DNA from 3 places in the Klebsiella sp. I138 genome. Region 3 is predicted to be linked to each of the others. Evidence: predicted binding sites of a transcription regulator. Region 3 holds the regulator's gene; each other region holds the start of a gene.
What was found. Region 3 encodes ArgR, which controls arginine synthesis, uptake and breakdown. Its sites were predicted from a motif close to ANTGAATAAAAATACANT; they were not measured.
Positions count from the first base shown of each region.

Region 1: argA (amino-acid N-acetyltransferase) is a predicted target of ArgR. The motif match lies at 5,949-5,966, and genes of this name have one in related genera.
Region 2: argC (N-acetyl-gamma-glutamyl-phosphate reductase) is a predicted target of ArgR. The motif match lies at 4,352-4,369, and genes of this name have one in related genera.

Region 1 covers NZ_CP180447.1:5,194,416-5,202,673, reverse strand. Annotated here, with positions in the region: gene cobU (bifunctional adenosylcobinamide kinase/adenosylcobinamide-phosphate guanylyltransferase) at 1-440, opposite strand, end outside; gene ACMYSK_RS24360 (cobyric acid synthase) at 434-1,957, opposite strand; gene cbiB (adenosylcobinamide-phosphate synthase CbiB) at 2,053-3,012, opposite strand; cobalamin riboswitch at 3,170-3,331, opposite strand; gene cobD (threonine-phosphate decarboxylase CobD) at 3,418-4,503, opposite strand; gene amiC (N-acetylmuramoyl-L-alanine amidase AmiC) at 4,518-5,771, opposite strand; gene argA (amino-acid N-acetyltransferase) at 5,999-7,330, shown strand; gene recD (exodeoxyribonuclease V subunit alpha) at 7,384-8,258, opposite strand, start outside.
Region 2 covers NZ_CP180447.1:3,997,537-4,005,794, reverse strand. Annotated here, with positions in the region: gene zinT (metal-binding protein ZinT) at 1-141, shown strand, start outside; gene ppc (phosphoenolpyruvate carboxylase) at 246-2,897, opposite strand; gene argE (acetylornithine deacetylase) at 3,153-4,304, opposite strand; gene argC (N-acetyl-gamma-glutamyl-phosphate reductase) at 4,483-5,487, shown strand; gene argB (acetylglutamate kinase) at 5,494-6,270, shown strand; gene argH (argininosuccinate lyase) at 6,373-7,746, shown strand; gene oxyR (DNA-binding transcriptional regulator OxyR) at 8,023-8,258, shown strand, end outside.
Region 3 covers NZ_CP180447.1:4,677,348-4,685,605, forward strand. Annotated here, with positions in the region: gene tldD (metalloprotease TldD) at 1-582, shown strand, start outside; gene aaeR (HTH-type transcriptional activator AaeR) at 633-1,562, opposite strand; gene aaeX (p-hydroxybenzoic acid efflux pump operon protein AaeX) at 1,694-1,897, shown strand; gene aaeA (p-hydroxybenzoic acid efflux pump subunit AaeA) at 1,905-2,837, shown strand; gene aaeB (p-hydroxybenzoic acid efflux pump subunit AaeB) at 2,843-4,810, shown strand; gene ACMYSK_RS21895 (barstar family protein) at 4,965-5,228, shown strand; gene yhcN-B (DUF1471 family stress response protein YhcN-B) at 5,310-5,576, opposite strand; gene yhcN (peroxide/acid stress response protein YhcN) at 5,680-5,943, opposite strand; gene argR (transcriptional regulator ArgR) at 6,297-6,767, opposite strand; gene mdh (malate dehydrogenase) at 7,183-8,121, shown strand; gene degS (outer membrane-stress sensor serine endopeptidase DegS) at 8,176-8,258, opposite strand, start outside.

The DNA of each region.
Region 1 (8,258 bases), 520 kb from region 3:
AGGCGGTTTTCCGGGACAATCCCCATCCCCACTTCATTGGTAACCAGAACGACCGTCGCCGGGCAGCGCTGACAGGCGGCAATCAGCGACTGAATCTCGTCATCTATCATCAGTTCCATCGCCGAAAAATCCCAGTCGTCCGGAGAGCTATCGCCCCCCTGGGCAAACAGCATATTGGTTACCATGGTGGTCATGCATTCCAGCAGCACGGCTTCCTGCGGGTCGTTGCCCGGCGTAATCACCTCATCGAGATGGCGCCAGCGTTCGACGGTGCGCCAGTGGGCCGGTCGGCTATCGCGATGGTGTTGAATCCTCTGAGCCATTTCCTCATCAACACTCTGCGAGGTCGCGAGATACAAAACCTGTGGCGAATTGGCAATGAGTGCCTCGGCGTGGCGGCTTTTTCCGCTACGGGCACCGCCGGTAACCAGAATCAGCATGATGGCTCCTGATGCTGCTGCATAATATGATAAATCTTTTCGATATCAATATGCTGGCGCATAGCAGCGGCCAGCACATCAAACTGCTGCGATTTGTATTGCGCGTAGTGAAGAGTGGTATCCAGCGCTTCCAGCCCTTTGCGCTGCCGCAGGCCGTTGACCAGCGCGCGAGTGAAATCATCGCTGTCGAACAGGCCATGAAGGTAAGTACCAAACGCCAGCCCGTCGTCCGTCATTGCCCCGTCAGCCACCCGCCGGCCATTTTTCTCCAGCTGCATCACCGGCCGGCAGTTCCCGTTCAGGGTCGTTTCACCCATATGTATTTCGTAGCCTCGTACCTGCAGGGCAGAAGCCCCTGCCAGCCAGTCCGGAAGGGCTGCCGCCATCGTAGCCTCCACCTGAGTGGTGGTTTTATGTCGGGCAAATTGCGTCACCGTATCGAGCAGACCGAGTCCGGGCAGCGTTCCCAGACCGGACTCTACTTCATCGACAATCGCCTCACCCAACATTTGATAACCGCCGCAAATCCCCAGCACCGGTATTCCCTGCTGATGCGCCTGCAATACGCCCAGCTCCATTCCGCTGTCGCGCAGCCACAGCAGATCGCCCAGCGTATTTTTACTGCCGGGCAGGATAACTAAATCGGCCTGCGTCAGATCCTGCGGGTGCCGCACGTAGCGCACGCGTACATCCGGCTGCGCCGCCAGCGCATTGAAATCGGTGAAGTTTGAGGTATGGGGCAGTTGAACGACCGCAATGTCGATTTCGCGCTTCGCCGTGCTCAGATACTTCCCTTTCTGTAGCGCCACGCTGTCTTCATCCTCCAGATCGACCTCCAGCCACGGCAGCACCCCCAGCACGGGAACACCGGTTAACGCTTCGATCTGTTCGATTCCGGAATAGAGTAGCGCGATATCACCGCGGAATTTATTGATGATCACCCCTTTAACCCTGGCGCGTTCCTGCTCCTCAAGCAGCGCCAGCGTCCCGTAAATCGCGGCAAACACGCCCCCTCTGTCGATATCGGCAACAAGGATCACCGGGCATTGCGCCATTTCCGCCATCCCCATGTTGACGATATCGCGATCGCGCAGGTTGATCTCCGCCGGGCTGCCGGCCCCTTCCAGAACCAGCACGTCATACTCCTGCGCCAGGCTGCGATAGACCGTCAGGATCTGTTCGCGCAGGCGCGGTTTATATTCGTGGTAGCTCACCGCATCCATATCCGTCGCCACTTTGCCCATCAGCACCACCTGGGCTTTAAGATCGCTGGTTGGCTTCAACAAGATGGGGTTCATGCGCACATCCGGCGCGATACCGGCCGCTTCAGCCTGAAAGATCTGCGCCCGGCCCATCTCCTTGCCATCCGCCGTGATCCCTGAATTGAGCGCCATATTCTGCGATTTAAACGGCGCCGTGCGCAGGCCATCCTGATAAAAAATGCGGCATAATCCAGCCACCAGCACGCTTTTACCGACGTCGGACGCCGTTCCCTGCAGCATGATTGCCTGCGTCATGACGTCTCCTCGTTCGCATTTTTTCGCATTACTCTTCCATCCCGCTTCTGTTTTATGTTGCAACTGCCCTGGCCACAAAAAGCCATCTTTCGTTCTCAGGCCACGCCTGCCCACAGATACCGCACCGCCATAAACAGCACCAGCGCCAGCGTCGAAGCCACCCACATCAGGCGCAGGGTGCGGGGAATATCATCGACCGAAATATCGCGTACGGTGTCGCCAATCCAGGGTTTTTCCACCCGCTCGCCAAAATAGTCGTTTGGACCGCCGAGCCGGATACCTAACGCACCGGCGACGCTGGCTTCCGACCATGCGCAGTTAGGGCTGCTGTGTTGATAGCGATCGCGCCAGCCAATACGCAGGGCACGCGCACCGTCGTAACGACATAAAAACGCCGCCAGGCTGAACAGCAGCCAACTCAGGCGCGCGGGAATAAAATTCGCCACATCGTCAAGACGGGCGCTGACCATACCGATAGCACGATATTTTTCATGTTTATACCCCACCATGGAGTCGAGTGTGTTAATCGCTTTATAGGCCATCGCCAGCGGCGCGCCGCCCAATAGCAGGAAGAACAGCGGCGCAATAATGCCATCGACGGTGTTTTCTGCAACCGTCTCCACCACCGCGCGATTTATCTGCTCAGGCCGTAGCTGCGAAGTATCACGCCCGACAATCCAGGCAAGTTTTTCCCGACTTTGCGCCAGGTCGCCCGCGCGTAGCGGACGTTCAACTTCTCTGGCGGAATCCGCAAGGCAGCGCCCGGCCAGCAGGGTAAAGATCATCCACACCTCAATCACCCAGCCAAGCCAGGGATGGAGAGTTTCCGCCAGTTTCAATATGCCCCAGGCCAGGAACCACGTAAGCCCAACCACCGTCAGCCACATCAGCCCACCGCCGATGCGCAGCGCGCGTTGGCTGTGACAGTGCCGGCGCACGATTCGTTGAATAATAGTGATGAGATTGCCAATCCAGCGCACCGGATGCGGCCAGCGCGGCGGATCGCCGATAACAGAATCGAGGATCCAGGCGACGCACCAGGCAAGCAGCGTCATCGTCCCGGCCCCGTGACTAACCGCCAACGGGCGAAAATGAATGAATGGAGTTGTACCGCCATACCCTGTTCCTGTTCAGGGTGGTCGGGGTGTAAAGGTGCGCCTGACGCCATCTTTCGACGGCACGCATCTGAGCAACCCACTTCCCACCGAAGTTGTTGATAATCACCGACAGGCAGGTTTTCTGGCTTAGCGTCATCCTCACCCGCCCTTCCCGGTCTCACGATCGGTGGTATTTACGGGGTTGTCAGCATCACAGCAGCGGGGGCTGCGGAGGATTGTCACCTCCTTCCCTGGCACCTGTTGGTTAGCCTGATGCTTCAGAGATCCGGCCTGACGTATCCCGGATCTCTGAAGCATCAGGCAGCGTATTATGCCATACGCAGGAGCCGGTCGCTTGCGGAGTCAGACGTCGGCGGAGAGGAGGGCGCTGAGCGCGGTAAGCAGGCGCTGATTCTCCTCAGGGCTGCGAATGGCCACGCGGAAATAACCGGCACTCAGTCCCGAATAGTTTGCGCAGCTGCGGATCAGAATATGCTGGTGCAGCAAAGCCTGTTGCAGATCGAGCCCGCTGAGATCGCAGCGTAAAAACAGATAGTTTGCCCGCCCCGGGTAAACGGTCAGGCCGCGCAGCTGGCGGAGGGCCAGATACAGGCGACTGCCCTCCTGCGCCAGCCATTGCCAGGTAGCCTGCTGATAGGCGCTGTCCTTGAGCACTATTTCACCCGCCAGAGCCGCAAAGGCATTAATTGACCACGGCATTTGCTTCTCACGCAGCCGGGCCACGGCTCGTTCATCGCTGTTAACCAGGTAGCCAAGACGCAGGCCGGGAATCGCATAAAACTTGGTGAGGGAGCGGAGCACCCAGATGTGGGGGTTATCCTGCAGAAAGGGAATAAAACCCGACCGGTCGGGAATAAAATCGATAAATGCTTCGTCCAGGATAAGGGCAATCCCCGCGTCCCGGCAGCGGGCGGCAATCGCCTCAAGCAGCGCGTGTTCAGGCAGAAGACCGGTAGGATTATTGGGCGTACAGAGGAATAAACAGTCCAGCTCTGGCGTCAGTGCCTCAAGAATAGCGTCGGTCAACTGCCAGCCATCTTCCTCACGCAGCGCGAATTCCAGGACCGTGCAATCGACCGCCTGCAGCGCGCGGCGATACTCCGCAAAACCGGGCGTCACCACCATCGCCCTGCGCGGCTTCAGGCCGTGCGCAAGCGTAAAAATAGACTCGGTTTCGCCATTGCCAGCCAGTATCCACGATGCGGGAATGCGGTGGTGTTCCGCCAGCGCAAGATGCAGCTGCTGATATTCAACGTCAGGATAGCGTTCTGCCCGTTCAAGATTATCAATAAGCGCGCGCTTTACGCATTCCGGCATGCCGAGGGGATTAATGTTGGCGCTAAAATCCAGCAGCTGTTCCGCCGAGATGCCCAGCAGCGCGGCGGCTTCCCGGGTATTCCCGCCGTGCGCGCTCTTCAGTAGCGCCATCTCCTGCTCCTGTGTTATCCGCGCCTTGCCAGCGTAGCGCCATCGGCGAAGTAGGCTTTAATTCCCGCCAGAATCGACTCGGCGACCTGCTGCTGGAAGGTCGCCGTTTTCAGCTTACGTTCTTCTTCCACGTTGCTGATAAACGCCGTTTCCACGAGGATAGACGGTATATCCGGTGCCTTCAGCACCGCAAAACCCGCCTGCTCCACCTGGTTTTTATGCAGGTTATTCACTCTGCCCATTTTTTGCAGCACCGCTTTGCCAAACTTCAGGCTATCGGCGATGGTCAGCGACTGCACCATGTCGAACATCGTATGGTCGACATAGCGATCGCCGCTTTTACTCACCCCCCCGACCAGGTCAGAGGCGTTCTGGGTCTGGGCCAGATATTTTGCGGCGGTACTGGTTGCGCCTTTGGTCGATAGCGCAAACACCGATGAGCCTCGCGGCTGTCGGCTGGTAAAGGCATCGGCGTGAATCGAGACGAACAGATCGGCACGCTGCTTTTGCGCCTTGGCAACGCGGACCTTCAGCGGAATGAAGACATCTTCATTCCGGGTCATGTAGGCCCGCATGTTGCCCTCTTTTTCGATAAGCGCACGTAGCCGGCGGGCAATTTGCAACACCACGTCCTTCTCGCGGGTATGGTATTTTCCTATTGCGCCGGAGTCTTCGCCGCCGTGGCCCGGGTCGAGCATAATCACGATCGGCCGGTCGCGCCCGGCTTTGCCCGGCTTCGGCCCGCTTTCGGCAGGAGGCACCTGACGCTCAAGATCGCCTTTATTGTAATCTTCCAGTAACGCCAGCAGCGGATCCTGAACATCGGTCGCGGTCGAAGGATAAAGATCCATGACCAGACGTTCTTTAAAACCAGCCACCGGCGCCAGGGCAAAGAGCTGCGGTTTAACGTTCTGCTTAAGTTCAAACACCATGCGCACAGTTTGCGGATCAAACTGCCCGACGCGCGCGGACTTAATATAAGGATCGTCATCGCGAATACTCGCTCCCATGCCTTTTAGCACGGAGTTAAGATTGACGCCTTCCAGATCCACCACCAGCCGTTCCGGATTGCTCAAGGCAAACTGTCGATATTTCAGCACATGATTCGATTCTACCGTGACGCGCGTATAGGTTGACGACGGCCAGACGCGTACAGCGACGACCTGCGCGGCAGCCGCTAAGCCTACCGGGCTGACGCTCATTAACCACATTGCGCCCGCCCCCTGTAAAAAACGACGACGGCTTAATCCTGACTTGTATCCCGGCATGCCACTCCCAAGCAATAAAAACGTATTCGTACTCAAAACAGACAGATTGACCGGAAACTTTAACGAAAGCTGCATAACCTGTCATCAATAAAAGGGTAAACAATCTTAGACAGCACGCTTTTGATCACAGATTTTTATCAGTTTCGGCGCAAATTTAGACTTGCGTTTAATGCTGAAACAGAATAAAAATACACTAATTACGAATAATCATGCATTGAGGTCAAGTCATGGTGAAGGAACGTCGCACCGAACTGGTAGAAGGATTCCGCCATTCTGTCCCCTACATTAACGCCCATCGGGGGAAAACGTTTGTCATCATGCTTGGCGGCGAAGCAATTGAGCATGAAAATTTCTCCAGCATTGTCAATGACATTGGTCTTTTGCACAGCCTGGGCATCCGCCTGGTAGTGGTCTATGGCGCACGCCCGCAGATTGACGCCAATCTGGCAGAGCACCACCACGAGCCGGTTTATCATAAACAGACCCGCGTTACCGACGCCAAAACCCTCGAGCTGGTTAAGCAGGCTGCGGGCATGCTGCAGCTGGAAATTACCGCACGCCTGTCGATGAGCCTGAATAACACCCCGCTGCAGGGCGCGCATATCAACGTGGTGAGCGGTAACTTTATTATCGCTCAGCCGCTGGGCGTCGATGATGGCGTTGATTATTGCCATAGCGGGCGCATCCGCCGTATCGATGAAGATGCGATTCATCGCCAGCTGGATAACGGCGCGATTGTACTGATGGGCCCCGTTGCCGTTTCGGTGACCGGCGAAAGCTTTAACCTGACCTCTGAAGAGATTGCTACGCAGCTGGCCGTTAAGCTGAAGGCCGAAAAAATGATCGGTTTCTGCTCATCCCAGGGGGTTTACAATCAGGATGGCATGATTGTTTCCGAGCTGTTCCCGAACGAAGCTCAGGCGCGCGTAGAAGAGCTGGAGGCCGAAGAGGATTACAACTCTGGTACGGTGCGTTTTCTGCGCGGGGCCGTGAAGGCCTGTCGCAGCGGCGTGCGTCGCTGCCATCTGATCAGCTATCAGGAAGACGGGGCGTTGCTGCAGGAGCTGTTCTCACGCGATGGTATCGGGACCCAGATAGTCATGGAAAGCGCCGAGCAGATTCGCCGCGCCACCATTAATGATATCGGCGGAATTCTTGAGCTGATTAGCCCGCTGGAGCAGCAGGGTATTCTGGTGCGCCGCTCGCGCGAGCAGCTGGAAATGGAAATCGATAAATTCACTATTATTCAACGTGATAACACCACTATCGCCTGTGCCGCGCTCTATCCGTTCCCGGAAGAGAAAATCGGTGAGATGGCCTGCGTCGCGGTGCATCCGGATTACCGCAGCTCATCGCGCGGTGAAGTGCTGCTGAACCGCATTGCCACTCAGGCGAAGCAGATGGGCTTGAGCAAATTATTTGTCCTCACCACCCGCAGTATTCACTGGTTCCAGGAGCGCGGCTTTACGCCGGTTGATATCGACCTGCTGCCGGAGAGTAAGAAAGAGATGTACAACTACCAGCGTCGTTCAAAAGTGATGATGGCCGACCTCGGCTGAAGCAACCTCCCCGGTGGGCACGACGCCTGGCCGGGGAAATAACGAACCAGAGGTTACGCGCCGCGGGCAAAAATATCCGCCAGCCCGCTGCGCCGCTCGGTTCGGGCGACGATGGACTGGGTCAATACCTGCTCGTCGGCATAAATCGACAGCCGCTGTTTGGCCCGCGTGATTGCGGTATAGACCAGCTCACGGGTGAGCAGCGGTACGATTTTAGCGGGCAGAATCAACGCCGCATGAGTGAATTCCGATCCCTGCGATTTATGTACCGTCATTGCCCACGCGGTGTCGTGCTCCGGCAAGCGGCTTGGCTGCACCGACTTAATGCTGCCATCCGGCATCGGGAACCAGACACGTAGCCCCTCTCCTCGTTCCAGCGCAATCCCGATATCGCCATTGAACAACCCCAGAGCACTGTCGTTGCGCGAAATCATCACCGGGCGCCCCTCATACCAGCGCGAATGCCTCGGTAGCGTAATCGCCCGCCGACGGTTAAGCATCTGCTCCAGCTGTTCATTCACTCCGCTGACGCCGTAGGGGCCATCGCGCAGGGCGCACAGCAGCTGGAATTCACCGAAGGCGGCAATCAGTGCCTCCGGCTCTGCCCGCTCGCGCAGCAGTTGCAAATAGCGACCATATCCCGCCTGCGACTGCATGAGCATCGCTTCGTATTCTTCAGTCGTACTCAGCGGATGCAAAACAATATCGTCGAAGGGCTGGCGTAGCGTCGCTCTCACGCCGCTGCGATCGCCGTTGTTCACCGCACGGGCCAGACTGCCGATGCCGGAATGGCTGCCGAAACGGTAGCTTTTTTGCAGCAGGCACAGGCTGTCGCGCAGTGCGCCCGCAGCCTCACTTTCGCCAGCCGGTACCGGGTGGCCGGTCAGCCGGGTCAGCTGCGCCGCGCGCGCCGCGGTATAGCCAGTAT
Region 2 (8,258 bases), 680 kb from region 3:
CCGCGCAAATCACAGCACTTCCACATCTTTATGGGCAATGACTCGCAAGAGGCGTTGCTGAAAGAGATGGATAACTGGCCGACCTATTATCCGTATGCGCTGCATAAAGAGCAGATTGTTGACGAGATGCTGCACCACTAATAAAAATCCCCGGTCACGTGATGCTGACCGGGGACATCGTAGCCGGATAAGGTGCTATCCGCTATTTCCCGGCAAACATCGCGTTGCCGGGGACGGCTGAGAGCTTAGCCGGTATTGCGCATCCCGGCTGCAACGCCCGCAATGGTCACCATCAGCGCTTGTTCTACGCGCGGATCCGGCTCTTTACCTTCTTCTTCAGCCAGACGTGAACGGTGCAGCAGCTCTGCCTGCAGGACGTTCAGCGGATCGGTATAGATATTACGCAGCTGGATAGACTCTGCGATCCACGGCAGGTCGGCCATCAGGTGTGAGTCGTTAGCAATATCGAGCACCACGTTGATCCCGTTGGACAGCAGCTCGCGCAGTTCCGCGCCCAGCTTCCACAGCTCGGGTTTAACCAGTCGCTGATCGTAGTATTCCGCCAGCCACAGGTCGGCCTTCGAGAACACCATTTCCAGCATGCCGAGGCGGGTAGAGAAGAACGGCCAGTCGCGACACATGGTTTCCAGTTCGTTCTGCTTACCATCTTCCACCACTTTTTGCAGCGCGGTGCCCGCGCCCAGCCAGGCTGGCAGCATCAGGCGGTTCTGTGTCCAGGCAAAAATCCATGGAATGGCACGCAGGGACTCGACACCCCCGGTGGCGCGGCGTTTTGCCGGACGAGAGCCGAGCGGCAGTTTACCCAATTCCTGCTCCGGTGTAGCAGAGCGGAAATAAGGCACAAAGTCTTTATTTTCACGTACGTAGCCGCGATACATTTCACACGAAATGTCCGACAGCTCGGCCATGATATGACGCCATTCCGGCTTGGGTTCCGGCGGCGGCAGCAGGTTGGCTTCGAGAACCGCGCTGGTGTACAGCGACAGGCTGCTGATGGTGACTTCCGGTAGGCCGTACTTAAAGCGGATCATCTCGCCCTGTTCCGTTACGCGCAGGCCGCCCTTCAGGCTTCCCGGAGGCTGAGAAAGCAGAGCTGCGTGCGCCGGAGCACCGCCGCGACCGATAGAGCCACCGCGCCCGTGGAACAGCGTGAGTTCAATACCGGCTTTTTCGCAGGTTTTGATCAACGCATCCTGTGCCTGGTATTGCGCCCAGGACGCTGCCATAACGCCGGCATCTTTCGCGGAGTCAGAATAGCCAATCATGACCATCTGTTTGCCCTGAATAAAGCCGCGATACCAGTCGATATTCAGCAACTGGGTCATCACGTCATTGGCGTTGTTCAGATCGTCCAGAGTTTCAAACAGCGGCGCGACTGGTAAAGCGAAGCCGATACCGGACTCTTTCAACAGCAGGTGAACCGCCAGCACGTCGGACGGGGTCTTCGCCATGGAGATCACGTAAGCGGCGATGGATCCGCGCGGCGCTTCGGCGATCACCCGGCAGGTGTCGAGCACTTCACGGGTTTCATTGCTTGGCTCCCACTGGCGTGGCAGCAGCGGACGTTTGGAGTTCAGTTCACGGATCAGGAACGCCTGTTTGTCGGCCTCTGACCAGCTTTCATAATCGCCGATGCCGAGATAGCGGGTCATTTCGCCCAGCGCTTCGGTATGACGGGTACTTTCCTGACGAATATCGATACGTACCAGCGGTACGCCGAATGATTTCACGCGACGCAGGGTATCGAGCAGCTCGCCGTTGGCGATAATGCCCATGCCGCAGGACTGCAGCGACTTATAGCAGGCGTAGAGCGGTTCCCACAGCTGCTCGTTCTGGGTAATCAGGCCAGCAGGCTTCGGCAACTTTTGCCCTTTCAGGCGCGCTTCCAGCCAGGCCTGGGTTTCCATCAGCTGGGTACGCAGCTTTTTCATCAGATAGCGATACGGTTCCTGCGCGCCTTCCGCGCCAGCCAGCTCCCGCAGCTCGTCGGTACATTCGACCATCGACAGTTCGGAAATGAGCAGCTGAATATCTTTCAGGAACAGGTCTGTTGCTTTCCAGCGGCTGAGCAGCAGCACGTGGCGGGTAATATCGGCGGTGACATTCGGGTTACCGTCGCGATCGCCGCCCATCCAGGAGGTGAAACGGACTGGGACGAAGTCCACCGGCAGCTGATAGCCAAGGTTCTCTTCCAGCTGTTCGTTCAGCTCGCGCAGGTAGTTCGGTACCCCTTCCCACAGGCTGTTTTCAACAACGGCAAAACCCCATTTGGCTTCATCAACCGGCGTCGGGCGGTATTTACGGATTTCATCTGTATGCCATGACTGGGCAATCAGCTGGCGCAGACGGCGCATCAACTGGTGGTGCTCATAATCAGCGATATCTTTGTTATCAAGCTGCTTCAGGCAGTTGTTCACTTCCACCATTTTGTGGATCAGCGTACGGCGGGTGATCTCGGTGGGGTGAGCGGTAAGTACCAGCTCCAGAGACAGGGCTTCCACCGCTTTCTTAATGGTCTCTTCGTTGAGATGAGGTTCGTCTTTGAGCTTTCTCAGGGTGCGGGCAATCACTTCCGGATTGCTGGCCGCTTCGCCGTTTGGCGAAATACTGTGGTATTGCTCCGCGGTATTCGCGAGATTCAGAAACTGGCTGAAGGCGCGTGCGACCGGCAGTAGCTCGTCGTTGGACAAGTTTTGCAGCGTGGTGAGCAATTCCTGGCGGTTGGCTTCATTGCCGGCGCGAGAAGACTTGGACAATTTACGGATAGTTTCGACACGATCAAGAATGTTCTCTCCAAGTGCATCCTTGATGGTATCGCCTAGCACCTTACCGAGCATACTGACATTACTACGCAAAGCGGAATATTGTTCGTTCATGTTACCCCAGACACCCCATCTCATTTTATTTTGTTATACCCGGCACTCTGCAGCGGTGAGCATCGGATAAGCAGCCGTCTTTTATAAAGCCACGTAAAAACCCCCACGTCAATTGTTGCGAAATCGCTTCAGCAAACGAATAAATGGCGACAATTTGCGAAATTTAACTCAGAGGTTCCCTGATAAGCGTTGCTTATGGAAATGTGACCAGAATCACCGTCCCGCCCCAGGAAAGAAGGCGGGAACCGGCGGCTTTTAGTGCCAGCAGAAATGGTGGACAACCTGCGTAATAAGCTCCCGGGTTGGCTTAATAAAGCGGGTTTCCAGATATTCGTCCGGCTGGTGGGCCTGATTAATGGAGCCAGGACCTAAAACCAGGGTCGGGCAGAGGGTCTGAATAAACGGTGCCTCAGTACAGTAGTTCACGACTTCCGTTTGCGCGCCGAGCAGCTTTTCCACGACCTGAACCAGCTGGTGGTCCGGCGGGCATTCGTAACCCGGAATTGGCGGGTGAAGTTCGGAGACGGTCAGGCGGCCCGGCCAGCGCTCGCTAACCGGTGCCAGCGCCTCATCCAGCAGCCCGTTGAGATCGTTGAGTGTCATGCCGGGCAGCGGGCGAATATCCATATGCAATTCGCAGCAGGCGCAGATGCGATTTGACGCGTCGCCGCCGTGGATTGCCCCGAGGTTGAGCGTCGGATACGGTACGGTGAAAGCGGCGTAGTGATAGCGTTCTTTCAGCGAATCGCGCAGCTGCATGATGCGGCCAATGGCATCGTGCATCAGCTCAATGGCGTTGACGCCACGCGCCGGATCGCTGGAATGGCCGGACTGCCCCTGGATACGAATCGCGTTGGACATATGGCCTTTGTGCGCGCGCACCGGCTGCAGCGATGTCGGCTCGCCAATGATTGCGCAGTCCGGGCGCAGCTGGGTTGTTTCGGCAAAGTATCGGGCGCCGGCCATGCTGGTCTCTTCATCGGCAGTGGCCAGGATGTAGAGCGGCTTTTTCAACTGACTGACATCGACATCGCGCAAGGCATCAAGAATAAAGGCGAAAAAGCCTTTCATATCGGCGGTGCCAAGGCCGTACAGCTTGTTGTCGTGTTCGGTGAGGGAGAAGGGATCGCGGGTCCAGCGGCCGTCATCGAAGGGGACGGTATCGGTATGTCCGGCGAGCAGCAGGCCGCCAGCGCCGTGGCCGGTACTGGCCAGCATATTGAATTTGTTGCGCGTATCCGGTACCGGCTGAACTTCCACATTGAAGCCAATTTCGCGGAACCAACCGGCGAGCAAATTGATTAAAGTCTCATTACTTTGATCCAGCGCCTCTTCGGTTGCGCTGATGGAAGGTGTGGCGATCAATGCGCGGTAAATCTCGATAAAGGGCGGTAAATTGTTTTTCATTGTTGACACACCTCGGGTCATGATAGTATCAATATTCATGCAGTATTTGTGAATAAAAATACATTATCGTTGAGCGTAAGAAAACCCATAAAATGTAGGGAAAGTGCTTACGGCTTAACAGGGTGAGGAAGAGAGATGCTTCCTGGGCAAATATGACGTAAGAAGGTGAAGAGCCCCGATGTTGAAGACGCTGATTGTGGGTGCCAGCGGTTATGCCGGCGCAGAGCTAGTGACCTATGTAAATCGCCATCCTCATATGACCATAACCGCTTTGACGGTCTCCGCGCAAAGCAATGATGCAGGGAAATTCATTTCCGATTTGCATCCGCAGCTGAAAGGCATTGTGGATTTACCCTTGCAGCCGATGTCAGATATCAGCGAATTTAGCGCCGGGGTCGATATCGTCTTCCTCGCCACCGCGCATGAAGTGAGCCACGACCTCGCGCCGCAGTTCCTGGCCGCAGGCTGCGTGGTGTTCGACTTATCCGGTGCCTTCCGGGTGAACGACGGTGCGTTCTACGAAAAATATTACGGCTTTACGCATCAGCATCCGGCCCTGCTTGAACAGGCGGTTTACGGGCTGGCTGAGTGGAGCGTCGACAAACTGAAAGAGGCGAATTTAGTCGCTGTGCCTGGCTGCTATCCGACGGCAGCTCAGCTGTCGCTGAAGCCGCTGATCGATGCGGGCCTGCTGGATCTTAACCAGTGGCCGGTGATCAATGCGACCAGCGGCGTTAGCGGCGCAGGTCGCAAAGCGGCAATTGGCAATAGCTTCTGTGAAGTCAGCCTGCAGCCGTATGGCGTGTTCAACCATCGTCATCACCCCGAAATCGCAACCCACCTTGGCACCGAAGTGATTTTCACGCCTCATCTCGGCAATTTTAAACGTGGGATTCTGGAAACCATTACCTGCCGTCTGAAGCCAGGCGTCAGCAAAGAGCTGGTTGCCGAAGTGTTCCAGCAGGCGTATGCCGATAAGCCGTTGGTTCGTTTATACGATAAAGGCGTGCCCGCATTGAAAAACGTCGTAGGTCTGCCATTCTGTGATATCGGTTTTGCGGTTCAGGACCAGCATATTATCGTGGTAGCTGCGGAAGATAACCTGTTGAAAGGCGCAGCGGCGCAGGCAGTACAGTGCGCGAATATTCGTTTCGGCTTCGCTGAAACGCAGTCTCTTATTTAAGGTGTGATGATGAACCCATTAATTATCAAACTCGGCGGCGTTTTACTCGACAGCGAAGAAGCGCTGGAGCGCCTGTTTACCGCGCTGGTGAATTACCGTGAAACGCATCATCGCCCGCTGATTATCGTGCACGGCGGCGGCTGCGTGGTGGATGAGCTGATGAAGCAGCTCAACCTGCCGGTGAACAAGAAAAACGGTCTGCGGGTAACGCCGGCGGATCAAATCGACATTATTACCGGTGCGCTGGCGGGTACCGCCAATAAGACGCTGCTGGCATGGGCGAAAAAACACCACATTGCGTCCGTTGGCCTGTTCCTTGGCGATGGCGAAAGCGTTAAGGTCACTCAGCTGGATGAAGAGCTGGGCCACGTTGGCCTGGCGCAGCCGGGTTCACCGGCGCTGATTAACACGCTGCTGGCAGGGGGCTATCTGCCGGTGGTCAGCTCTATCGGCGTCACCGATGAAGGGCAACTGATGAACGTCAATGCTGACCAGGCGGCTACCGCACTGGCGGCGACGCTCGGCGCAGATTTGATTCTGCTTTCCGATGTCAGCGGCATTCTCGATGGCAAAGGTCAGCGCATTGCGGAAATGACCGCGGCGAAGGCGGAGCAATTGATCGAGCAAGGTATTATCACTGACGGCATGATCGTGAAGGTCAATGCGGCGCTGGATGCGGCGCGGGCGCTGGGTCGTCCGGTGGATATCGCCTCCTGGCGCCACGCGGAACAGCTGCCGGCACTGTTTAATGGCACGGCCATTGGCACGCGTATTCTGGCGTAATATTTCATGCCCGGCGGCGCACAGTTTGCCGGGCCTACAAGACTGTAGGTTGGGCGAGCGCAGTGCTGCCCGACAGAACTAAACGAATTTAAGGAAATAGTTATGGCACTTTGGGGCGGGCGTTTTACTCAGGCAGCAGATCAGCGGTTCAAGCAGTTCAACGACTCTTTGCGCTTCGACTATCGCCTGGCGGAGCAGGATATCGTTGGCTCCGTTGCCTGGTCTAAAGCGCTGGTGACGGTTGGTGTTCTGAGTGCCGCCGAGCAGCAGCAGTTGGAAGAGGCGTTAAGCGTGCTGCTGGAAGAGGTGCGGGCGAACCCGCAGCAAATTCTGGAAAGCGATGCGGAAGATATTCACAGCTGGGTGGAAGGCAAGCTTATCGACAAAGTGGGCCAACTGGGCAAGAAATTGCATACCGGACGCAGCCGTAACGATCAGGTAGCAACCGATCTGAAGTTGTGGTGTAAGGATACCGTTGCCGAGCTGCTCTCTGCCAACCGCCAGCTGCAAAGTGCGCTGGTGGAGACGGCGCAGAACAACCAGGATGCCGTTATGCCGGGTTACACTCACCTGCAGCGCGCGCAGCCGGTGACGTTTGCCCACTGGTGCCTGGCCTACGTTGAGATGCTGGCGCGGGATGAAAGCCGCCTGCAGGATACTCTGAAGCGCCTGGACGTCAGCCCTCTTGGCTGCGGTGCGCTGGCGGGTACCGCCTATGATATCGATCGCGAGCAGCTGGCCGACTGGCTGGGTTTTGCCACGGCGACCCGCAATAGCCTGGACAGCGTTTCTGACCGTGACCATGTGCTGGAGCTGCTCTCCGATGCGTCGATTGGCATGGTCCATCTGTCACGCTTCGCCGAAGATCTGATTTTCTTTAATACGGGTGAGGCCGGGTTTATTGAACTGTCCGATCGCGTCACTTCCGGCTCCTCGCTGATGCCGCAGAAAAAGAACCCGGATGCACTTGAGCTGATCCGCGGGAAATGTGGCCGCGTCCAGGGCGCCCTGACCGGCATGATGATGACCCTGAAAGGCCTGCCGCTGGCCTACAACAAAGATATGCAGGAAGACAAAGAAGGGCTGTTCGACGCGCTCGATACCTGGCTTGATTGTCTGCATATGGCGGCGCTGGTGCTTGATGGTATTCAGGTCAAGCGTCCGCGTTGCGCAGAGGCGGCACAGCAGGGATATGCGAATGCGACCGAGCTGGCAGATTATCTGGTGGCGAAAGGCGTACCGTTCCGTGAAGCGCACCATATCGTCGGGGAAGCGGTTGTCGAGGCCATCGCTCAGGGGAAACCACTGGAAGATTTGGCGCTGGCCGATCTGCAGAAGTTTAGCAGCGTGATTGCCGATGATGTTTATCCGATTCTGTCGCTGCAGTCTTGCCTGGATAAACGTCTGGCTAAAGGCGGCGTCTCGCCGAAGCAGGTCGCACAGGCGATTGCTGACGCGAAACAGCGTCTGGTGTAAATCCTGTCGTCCCGGGGCTGATGCCTGTGGGACAGATGAGATAAGAAGCTCGGGCTATGTCCGGGCTTTTTTATGCAAAAAAAAGCGGACACAAGGTCCGCAAAAGTTCACGTTGGCTTTAGTTGTTCGGTCAGGGAATGCGCTGAGGCGGTGTCGTGATTTTCTGACTTTCGCCTCGTTTCTGGGTTTATTATTGAACAGAAAACTTGATAGGGATAATCGTTCGTTGCTATGCTATCTATCGCCATGAACTATCATGGCGACGGAGGATGAATAATGAATATTCGCGATCTTGAATACCTGGTTGCGCTAGCCGAGCACCGCCACTTCCGGCGCGCGGCGGACTCCTGCCACGTCAGCCAACCCACGCTTAGCGGTCAGATCCGCAAGCTGGAGGATGAACTTGGGGTCATGTTGCTGGAGCGCACCAGCCGTAAGGTTCTGTTTACCCAGGCCGGACTGTTGCTGGTAGATCAGGCGCGTACCGTGTTACGCGAAGTCAAAGTGCTCAA
Region 3 (8,258 bases):
GTGGCTTCTGAGCTGTGTACCGTCGTGGATGATGGCACCATGGCCAATCGTCGCGGCTCGCTGGCGGTTGATGATGAAGGGACGCCGGGTCAATACAACGTGTTGATTGAGAATGGTATCCTGAAAGGCTATATGCAGGACAAACTCAACGCGCGTTTAATGGGGGTTGCGCCGACCGGTAACGGGCGTCGCGAATCCTATGCCCATCTGCCTATGCCGCGTATGACTAACACCTACATGCTGGCGGGGAAATCAACGCCGCAGGAAATTATTGAATCGGTTGATTACGGTATCTATGCCCCTAACTTCGGCGGCGGCCAGGTGGATATCACCTCCGGTAAATTTGTGTTCTCTACCTCTGAAGCCTACCTGATCGAAAAAGGCAAGGTGACGAAGGCGGTGAAGGGCGCGACGCTTATCGGTTCAGGGATTGAAGCTATGCAGCAGATTTCCATGGTCGGTAACGATCTGAAGCTTGATAGCGGCGTCGGCGTCTGTGGTAAAGAAGGCCAGAGCGTGCCGGTAGGCGTTGGTCAGCCAACGCTGAAGGTGGATAACCTCACCGTTGGCGGAACCGCCTGAGTGCTCTCAATGCGCTTTCGCATCATGCGAAGGCGCAGCGTGTACCGCGATTAGCGGGCAATTCCCCGGCCGTGCATCCCCTGGTAAATCTTCGCCACCTCGACGAAATATTCCGTCAGCGAGTTAATACAGACCTGAACCTTCAACGGCAGCTTGTCTTTTTCGGTATACACCGCGTACACCGGGCGAGGATCGGACTGGTAGCTCGGCAGCAGGATCTCCAGCTCGCCGCGATTGATCTCTTCGATCGCCCACATCAGCGGCACGTAAGCCACGCCAACGCCTGCGGTGAGCCAGCGTACCAGCGTCATGGGATCGTTAGTGACAAAGCGGCCCTGCGGGATCAGTTTTATTGAGATCCCTTCCGGGGCGATAATTTCAAATTCATTATCGGGGCGCACGCTGTACTCGAGCCACGAATGGCTGGCGAGATCGGCCGGCTTCTCCGGGATCCCGGCCTGCTGTAAGTAGCTTTTCGCCGCACAGAGCACCATGGGCATCGATCCAAGCCGGCGCGAGAAAAGACTCGAATCCTGCAGCGCCCCGACGCGGATCACCACATCCAGGCCGTCGGCAATCAGATCCGGAGCCGGGATGCCGGTAACCAGGTTGACGGATAAACCCGGGTACTCTTTCAGCATCCCTGCGGTAATGTGGGCCAGTACATTCTGTGCCATAGTTGAAGAGCAGCCGACGCGCAGCGTACCGATAGGCGTATTATTAAATGCGTACAGTTGCTCGTGAACATCCTGGGCTTCGAACAGCATTCGCCGACAGCCCTGGTAATAAATTTTGCCCGCTTCCGTTAAGCCAAGGCTGCGGGTACTGCGGTTGAGCAGCTTCACCTGGAGTTCATCTTCCAGTTTGGCTACAGTCTGGCTGATTGACGATACGCTCATCTGGAGCTGGTGAGCCGTGGCGGTAAATGAACCAAGTTCAACCACTTTGGCGAAAACGGACATGCGTTTTAATCGTTCCATTGTTCACTCTGACTTAAAAGTGATTTAGATCACATAATATAGATCATGCTGCAATTGTTACGTTACTATATTGTTAGCTAAATAATAAATGCTTCACGCATATCACCTGTACGCTTCTTATCAAGGTCATCATGAGTCTGTTTCCTGTCATCGTGATTTTCGGCTTGTCGTTCCCGCCGATCTTCTTTGAGTTGCTAATATCGCTGGCTATCTTCTGGCTGGTACACCGCCTGCTGGTTCCCACCGGCATCTATGATTTTGTCTGGCACCCTGCACTGTTTAATACCGCGTTATATTGCTGCCTTTTTTATCTGATATCGCGTTTGTTCGTTTGAGGTCGATGTGAAAACACTAACAAGAAATATCTTCCGTACCGCAATCACTGTGATACTGGTTATCCTGGCATTTGTCGCGATTTTTCGCGCATGGGTCTATTACACCGCGTCTCCCTGGACGCGCGACGCGCGTTTCAGCGCCGATATCGTCGCCATCGCACCCGATGTGTCGGGGCTGATTTCGCAGGTAAATATTAAGGATAACGAGCTGGTTAAGAAAGACCAGGTGTTGTTTGTCATTGATCAGCCTCGCTATCAGAAAGCCCTGGAAGAAGCTCAGGCCGACGTTTCCTATTACCAGACACTGGCGCAGGAAAAACGTGTTGAAGCCGGACGGCGTAACAGGCTGGGCGTACAGGCGATGTCTCGTGAAGAGATAGACCAGGCCAATAACGTTTTACAAACCGTGGAACACCAACTGGCGAAAGCCGTAGCCAGCCGGGATCTGGCTAAGCTCGATCTTGAACGTACGGTTGTCCGCGCGCCAGCCGATGGCTGGGTGACCAACCTTAACGTCTATAACGGCGAATTTATTACTCGTGGTTCTACCGCAGTGGCGCTGGTTAAACAAAATACCTTCTACGTGGTGGCCTATCTTGAAGAGACCAAGCTGGAAGGCGTGCGTCAGGGCTACCGTGCAGAAATTACCCCGTTAGGAAGTAGCCGTTCGATTAAAGGTACGGTAGACAGTATTGCCGCCGGGGTGACCAACGCCAGCAGCAGTAGCGACGCAAAAGGGATGGCGTCTGTGGACTCTAACCTGGAGTGGGTACGCCTGGCGCAGCGCGTGCCGGTACGTATTCGTCTCGATAAGCAGCAGGGCAATCTGTGGCCGGCGGGGACGACCGCGACGGTGGTAATCACCGGCAAAGAAGATCGTGATACGACCCAGGTGAACTTCTTCCAGAAACTGGCGATGCGCCTGCGTGAGTTTGGTTAATCGCCATGGGCATCTTCACCATTGCTCCCCGGCACCTTCGCTTCGCGATTAAATTAGCGTGTGCGGTGGTGCTGGCATTATTTGTCGGCTTCCACTTTCAGCTGGAAACGCCACGTTGGGCGGTGCTCACGGCGGCCATTGTGACCGCGGGTCCCGCGTTCGCCGCCGGTGGAGAACCGTATTCTGGCGCGATCCGCTATCGCGGGATGCTGCGTATTGCCGGGACGTTTATCGGCTGTATTGCTGCGCTGGCGATTATTATTCTGATGATTCGCGCCCCGTTGTTGATGATGCTGGTGTGCTGTCTGTGGGCAGGCTTCTGTACCTGGATCTCCTCGCTGGTGCGCGTCGAAAACTCCTATGCCTGGGGGCTGGCGGGCTATACCGCGCTTATCATTATCATCACCATTCATACCGACCCGATGCTGGCGCCGCAGTTCGCCGTTGAACGCTGCAGCGAGATTGTTGTCGGTATTGTCAGCGCCATCATGGCGGACCTGCTGTTTTCTCCTCGCTCCATTAAGAAAGAGATCGATCTTGAGCTGGATAACCTGCTGGTAGAACAGTACCGCCTGATGCAGCTATGCGTGGCTCATGGCGATAGCGAAGTGGTCGACAAAGCATGGGGGGCGCTGCTGCGCCGAACCAGCGCGCTGGAAGGGATGCGCGGCAACCTGATTATGGAGTCTTCGCGCTGGGCGAAGGTCAATCAGCGGTTGAAGGCCATCAATACAATCTCTTTAACGCTGATTACTCAGGCCTGCGAAACTTACCTAATCCAGAACTCGCGCCCGGAGATCGTGACCGATGATTACCGCGAGCTGTTTGCTGAACCGGTAGAAACCGTACAGGATGTTCATCGGCAGCTGAAAAGAATGCGCCGCTTTCTGACCTGGAAAGGGGAGCATAATACGCCGGTGACGATCTACAGCTGGGTTGGTGCTGCGACACGCTATCTGCTGCTAAAACGCGGCGTGGTGGGCAATACCAAGATCAGCCGGATTGAAGACGAAGTGCTGCAGGGCGAGGTGGTGGTAAAGGCAGGGTCTGCCGAGCGCCATCATGCGATGGTCAACTTCTGGCGCACCTCCATTTCCTGCATCCTTGGGACGCTGTTCTGGCTATGGACCGGATGGACGTCGGGCAGCGGAGCGATGGTGATGATTGCGGTAGTGACGTCCCTTGCCATGCGTCTGCCTAACCCGCGAATGGTGGCGATAGATTTTCTGTACGGTACGTTGGCAGCCTTACCATTGGGGGCATTGTTCTTCCTGGTGATCATGCCTGCCACGCAGCAGAGCATGCTGCTGCTGTGTATCAGCCTCGCGGCAATGGCGTTCTTTATCGGTATTGAAGTACAAAAACGGCGGCTGGGATCGCTGGGGGCTCTGGCGAGTACCATTAACATCCTGGTGCTGGATAACCCAATGCAGTTTCATTTCAGCCAGTTTCTCGATAGCGCATTGGGCCAGATAGTCGGCTGTTTCCTCGCGCTGATGGTTATTCTGCTGGTGCGGGATAATTCACAAGCGCGTACCGGACGCGTGTTGCTCAATCAGTTTGTTTCGGCAGCCGTTTCATCGCTGACGACGAATACAGCCCGCCGTAAAGAGAACCATCTGCCGGCGCTTTATCAGCAGCTGTTCCTGTTGCTGAATAAGTTCCCGGGGGATATTGCCCGTTTCCGCCTTGCATTAACCCTGATTATTGCCCATCAGCGCCTGCGGGATGCGCCTGTGCCAGTGAATGAAGATCTGTCGGCATTCCACCGCCAGTTGCGACGTACCGCGGACCATGTTATTTCCGCCAGCAGCGATGATAAACGACGCCGCTATTTCTCCCGTTTGTTAGAAGAGCTGGATGTTTATCAGGAAAAATTGCAGGTCTGGGAGGCGTCGCCCCAGGTGACGGAGCCGGTCCGAAGGCTGGTAGAGATGTTGCGTAAGTACCAGCACGTATTGACCAATAGCTAACTGCCTGAACCGACGCTAAGCGTCGGTTTTTTTATCACTATACTTAAGCGTCGGGGGTGTTCGCGCTTCGTACAGGACCGCAGGGAGAGAAACCCTGAGGCGTGGAGAGTATCAGGGCGGGTGATAATAGCGCGATGTTGACAGGGTGTGGACGATGACTATCTATACATTTGATTTTGATGACATAGCCGGGCAGCAGGATTTCTATCGTGAATTTTCTCGGACCTTCGCGCTCAACCGTGAGCAGGTGAATAATCTGGACTCACTGTGGGAAGCGGTGACCGGCGGTCTGCTGCCATTGCCGCTGGAGATTGAGTTTATTCACTTAAGCGATAAGCAGCGTCGGCGCTTTGGCGCCTTGATATTGTTGTTTGATGAAGCCGAGGAAGAGCTGCGCTTTAACGCCCGACAGGCATAAAAAAGGTCCATCGCATCTTCGCGTGAACCAAAAAAAGCCCCCGACAGGCGGGGGCAAGTCGTCGGAAAAGACGACGAGGGTTTATTTGTACAACTCAGCTGTAGCGTGCCAGCTATCGCCGGTACGGGCTTCAATAATACGGTAGCTGCTTGCGCCTTCTTTAGCGGCTTTTGCTGCCAGTTCCTGACGCATATCCATTGGGGCACTACCAACCTGAGAAACAGAGATGGTCCCCATAGACTGCAGATTTTGAGCTTGTTCTTCACTGACCTGATGTACTGCGGCGCTTGCGCCGAAGGAAAGGACGGAAGCCAGGCCCAGGGATGCGATGATCATTGCACTTTTCATAATCTTTACTCCAACCATATTGTTGCAGCGGCGGGAGGTTGCTTATGGACCTGGGCCGCTGGAAATTATTCGTATTCAGTTAATAACCGACAATCGTTAAATCTTATTTATAAAGCTCAGCCGTAGCGTGCCAGTGGTCGCCGGTACGGGCTTCGATAATGCGATAGGAAGAAGCACCTTCTTCCTGAGCTTTCTTGTTCAGCATTTCATGCATATCCATCGGGGAAGCACTCACCGCGCCGACGGAAATGGTACCGATTGACTGACGGCCCTGGGCCTGATCGCTGTTGATGGAGTCAGCGGCGAAAGCGCCAAAGGACAGAACAGACAGGATGCTTAGTGCAGCTACAGTTGTTTTGATTTTCATGATGTTCACCTCGTCGAATCTTATTATTGAGGGCTCTTCGTTTCGTGACCCTCATCACAAAATCAAGTATACACTAATCACCGAAAATATTAATACTCTGCTAATGGTTGTATGAGTAAATAATTACAAAGAATTGTCGTTTTTATAACGTATAAGTATTAGAAATGTCATTTTCTCGCCATGACAGTCTGTTATAGCGAATAAAATCATATGGATAGGTGATTTTGATATTTCGTGCGCTTCTGGCCTTTTCATTCGGTAAAGGAATGTATAGAGGCAGAAAACCACACTAAATGTTAAAGAAATGCTGCATTTTTGAAGAGGCCCTCTGGCGGGAACCAGAGGGAAGGCACTTAGAGTTCCTGTTCAAACAGAACGAGAATGGCATCGTGCAGATCTTTGACGGTGAAGCCTCTGGCCGGGGTCGTAAAGATAGTATCATCGCCAGCAATGCTGCCGAGAATCCCTTCAGCCTTGCCGAGAGAGTCCAGCAGACGCGCAATCAGCTGCGCTGCACCCGGGCTGGTGTGGATAACGACCACGGCATCGTTATAGTCGATATCGAGCACCAGGTTTTTCAACGGACTGGAAGTCGTCGGAACGCCAAGCTCGGCAGGCAGGCAATAGACCATCTCCATTTTGGCGTTACGGGTACGAACCGCGCCAAATTTTGTCAGCATACGGGACACTTTCGATTGGTTGATATTATCGAAACCTTCTTCCTGCAGCGCCTGGACGATTTCACCTTGAGAGCTGAACTTTTCTTCTTTAAGTAGCAGTTTAAACGCTTTAACCAGTTCTTCTTGTTTTGCCGAACTTCGCATAAGTCACCCAGATTATGGTGGTAAAAACAACATCATTATGCATAGGAATGAATTTTTATGCAAATAATCCGCAAGGGGATAAAGTAAATAATGTTATGAAGGGGGCATATTTTAGCAAATAACCCTGCTAAGGAACATGCCTTCATCACAGCACGTAAATCGCTGTAAAAGTAAACTAAATGTTATGAGAATGGTGTTGTTTTGCCGAGCGAGCTGGGTGTATTGTAACCAACAGTCGATCCGGTACTACGTTTTGCTGGATGGTCAGTCTCAGGGATGAAAATGCGAAGCGAATGCATCGCTGCGCACCAGAACGCATTCTTCAACCATACTTATTGTAATTGTTCATCTTGTGAATTAAGGTCCAGGCGACGGAGTAACGAAAGACTATATTAACCATAATAAGGAGTTTAGGATGAAAGTTGCAGTCCTCGGCGCCGCTGGTGGAATCGGCCAGGCGCTTGCCCTACTACTTAAGACCCAACTGCCTTCAGGTTCAGAACTCTCGTTGTACGACATTGCTCCGGTTACCCCGGGCGTGGCGGTTGATCTTAGCCATATCCCTACCGATGTAAAAATCAAAGGTTTCTGCGGTGAAGACGCTACTCCAGCGCTTGTCGGGGCTGATGTGGTGCTGATTTCAGCTGGCGTCGCCCGTAAGCCAGGCATGGATCGCTCCGATTTATTTAACGTTAATGCCGGTATCGTGAAGAATCTGGTACAGCAAATCGCGAAAACCTGCCCACAGGCCTGCATCGGTATTATCACCAACCCGGTAAACACCACGGTGGCCATTGCGGCAGAGGTGCTGAAAAAAGCAGGCGTTTACGATAAGAACAAATTGTTTGGCGTCACCACGCTGGACATCATCCGTTCGAATACCTTTGTGGCTGAGCTGAAAGGTAAATCCGCATCTGACGTCGAAGTACCGGTGATAGGCGGCCACTCTGGCGTGACCATTCTGCCGCTATTGTCACAGATTGCTGGCGTGAGCTTCAGCGAGCAAGAAGTTGCCGATTTGACAAAACGTATCCAGAACGCCGGTACTGAAGTGGTTGAAGCCAAAGCCGGTGGCGGATCGGCAACGCTCTCCATGGGTCAGGCAGCCGCTCGTTTTGGGCTGTCCTTAGTACGCGCGATGCAAGGTGAGAAAGGCGTAGTCGAATGCGCCTATGTGGAAGGTGATGGCCAGTATGCGCGTTTCTTCTCACAGCCGTTGCTGCTGGGCAAAAATGGTATCGAAGAGCGCCAGTCGTTCGGTAAGCTCAGCGCATTTGAGCAACAGGCGCTGGAAGGAATGCTGGATACGCTGAAGAAAGATATCGCCATGGGCGAAGATTTCGTCAATAAATAAGATGACGATGTGATAAAAAAACCGGAGCTTACTGCTCCGGTTTTTTTATGTCGGCTAGTTAGTTGCCGGGTATTCCTGCACGGCGATATGCAGGGTGATTTTTTTGTCGTCGCGCATGATAACCACCGGAATTTCAG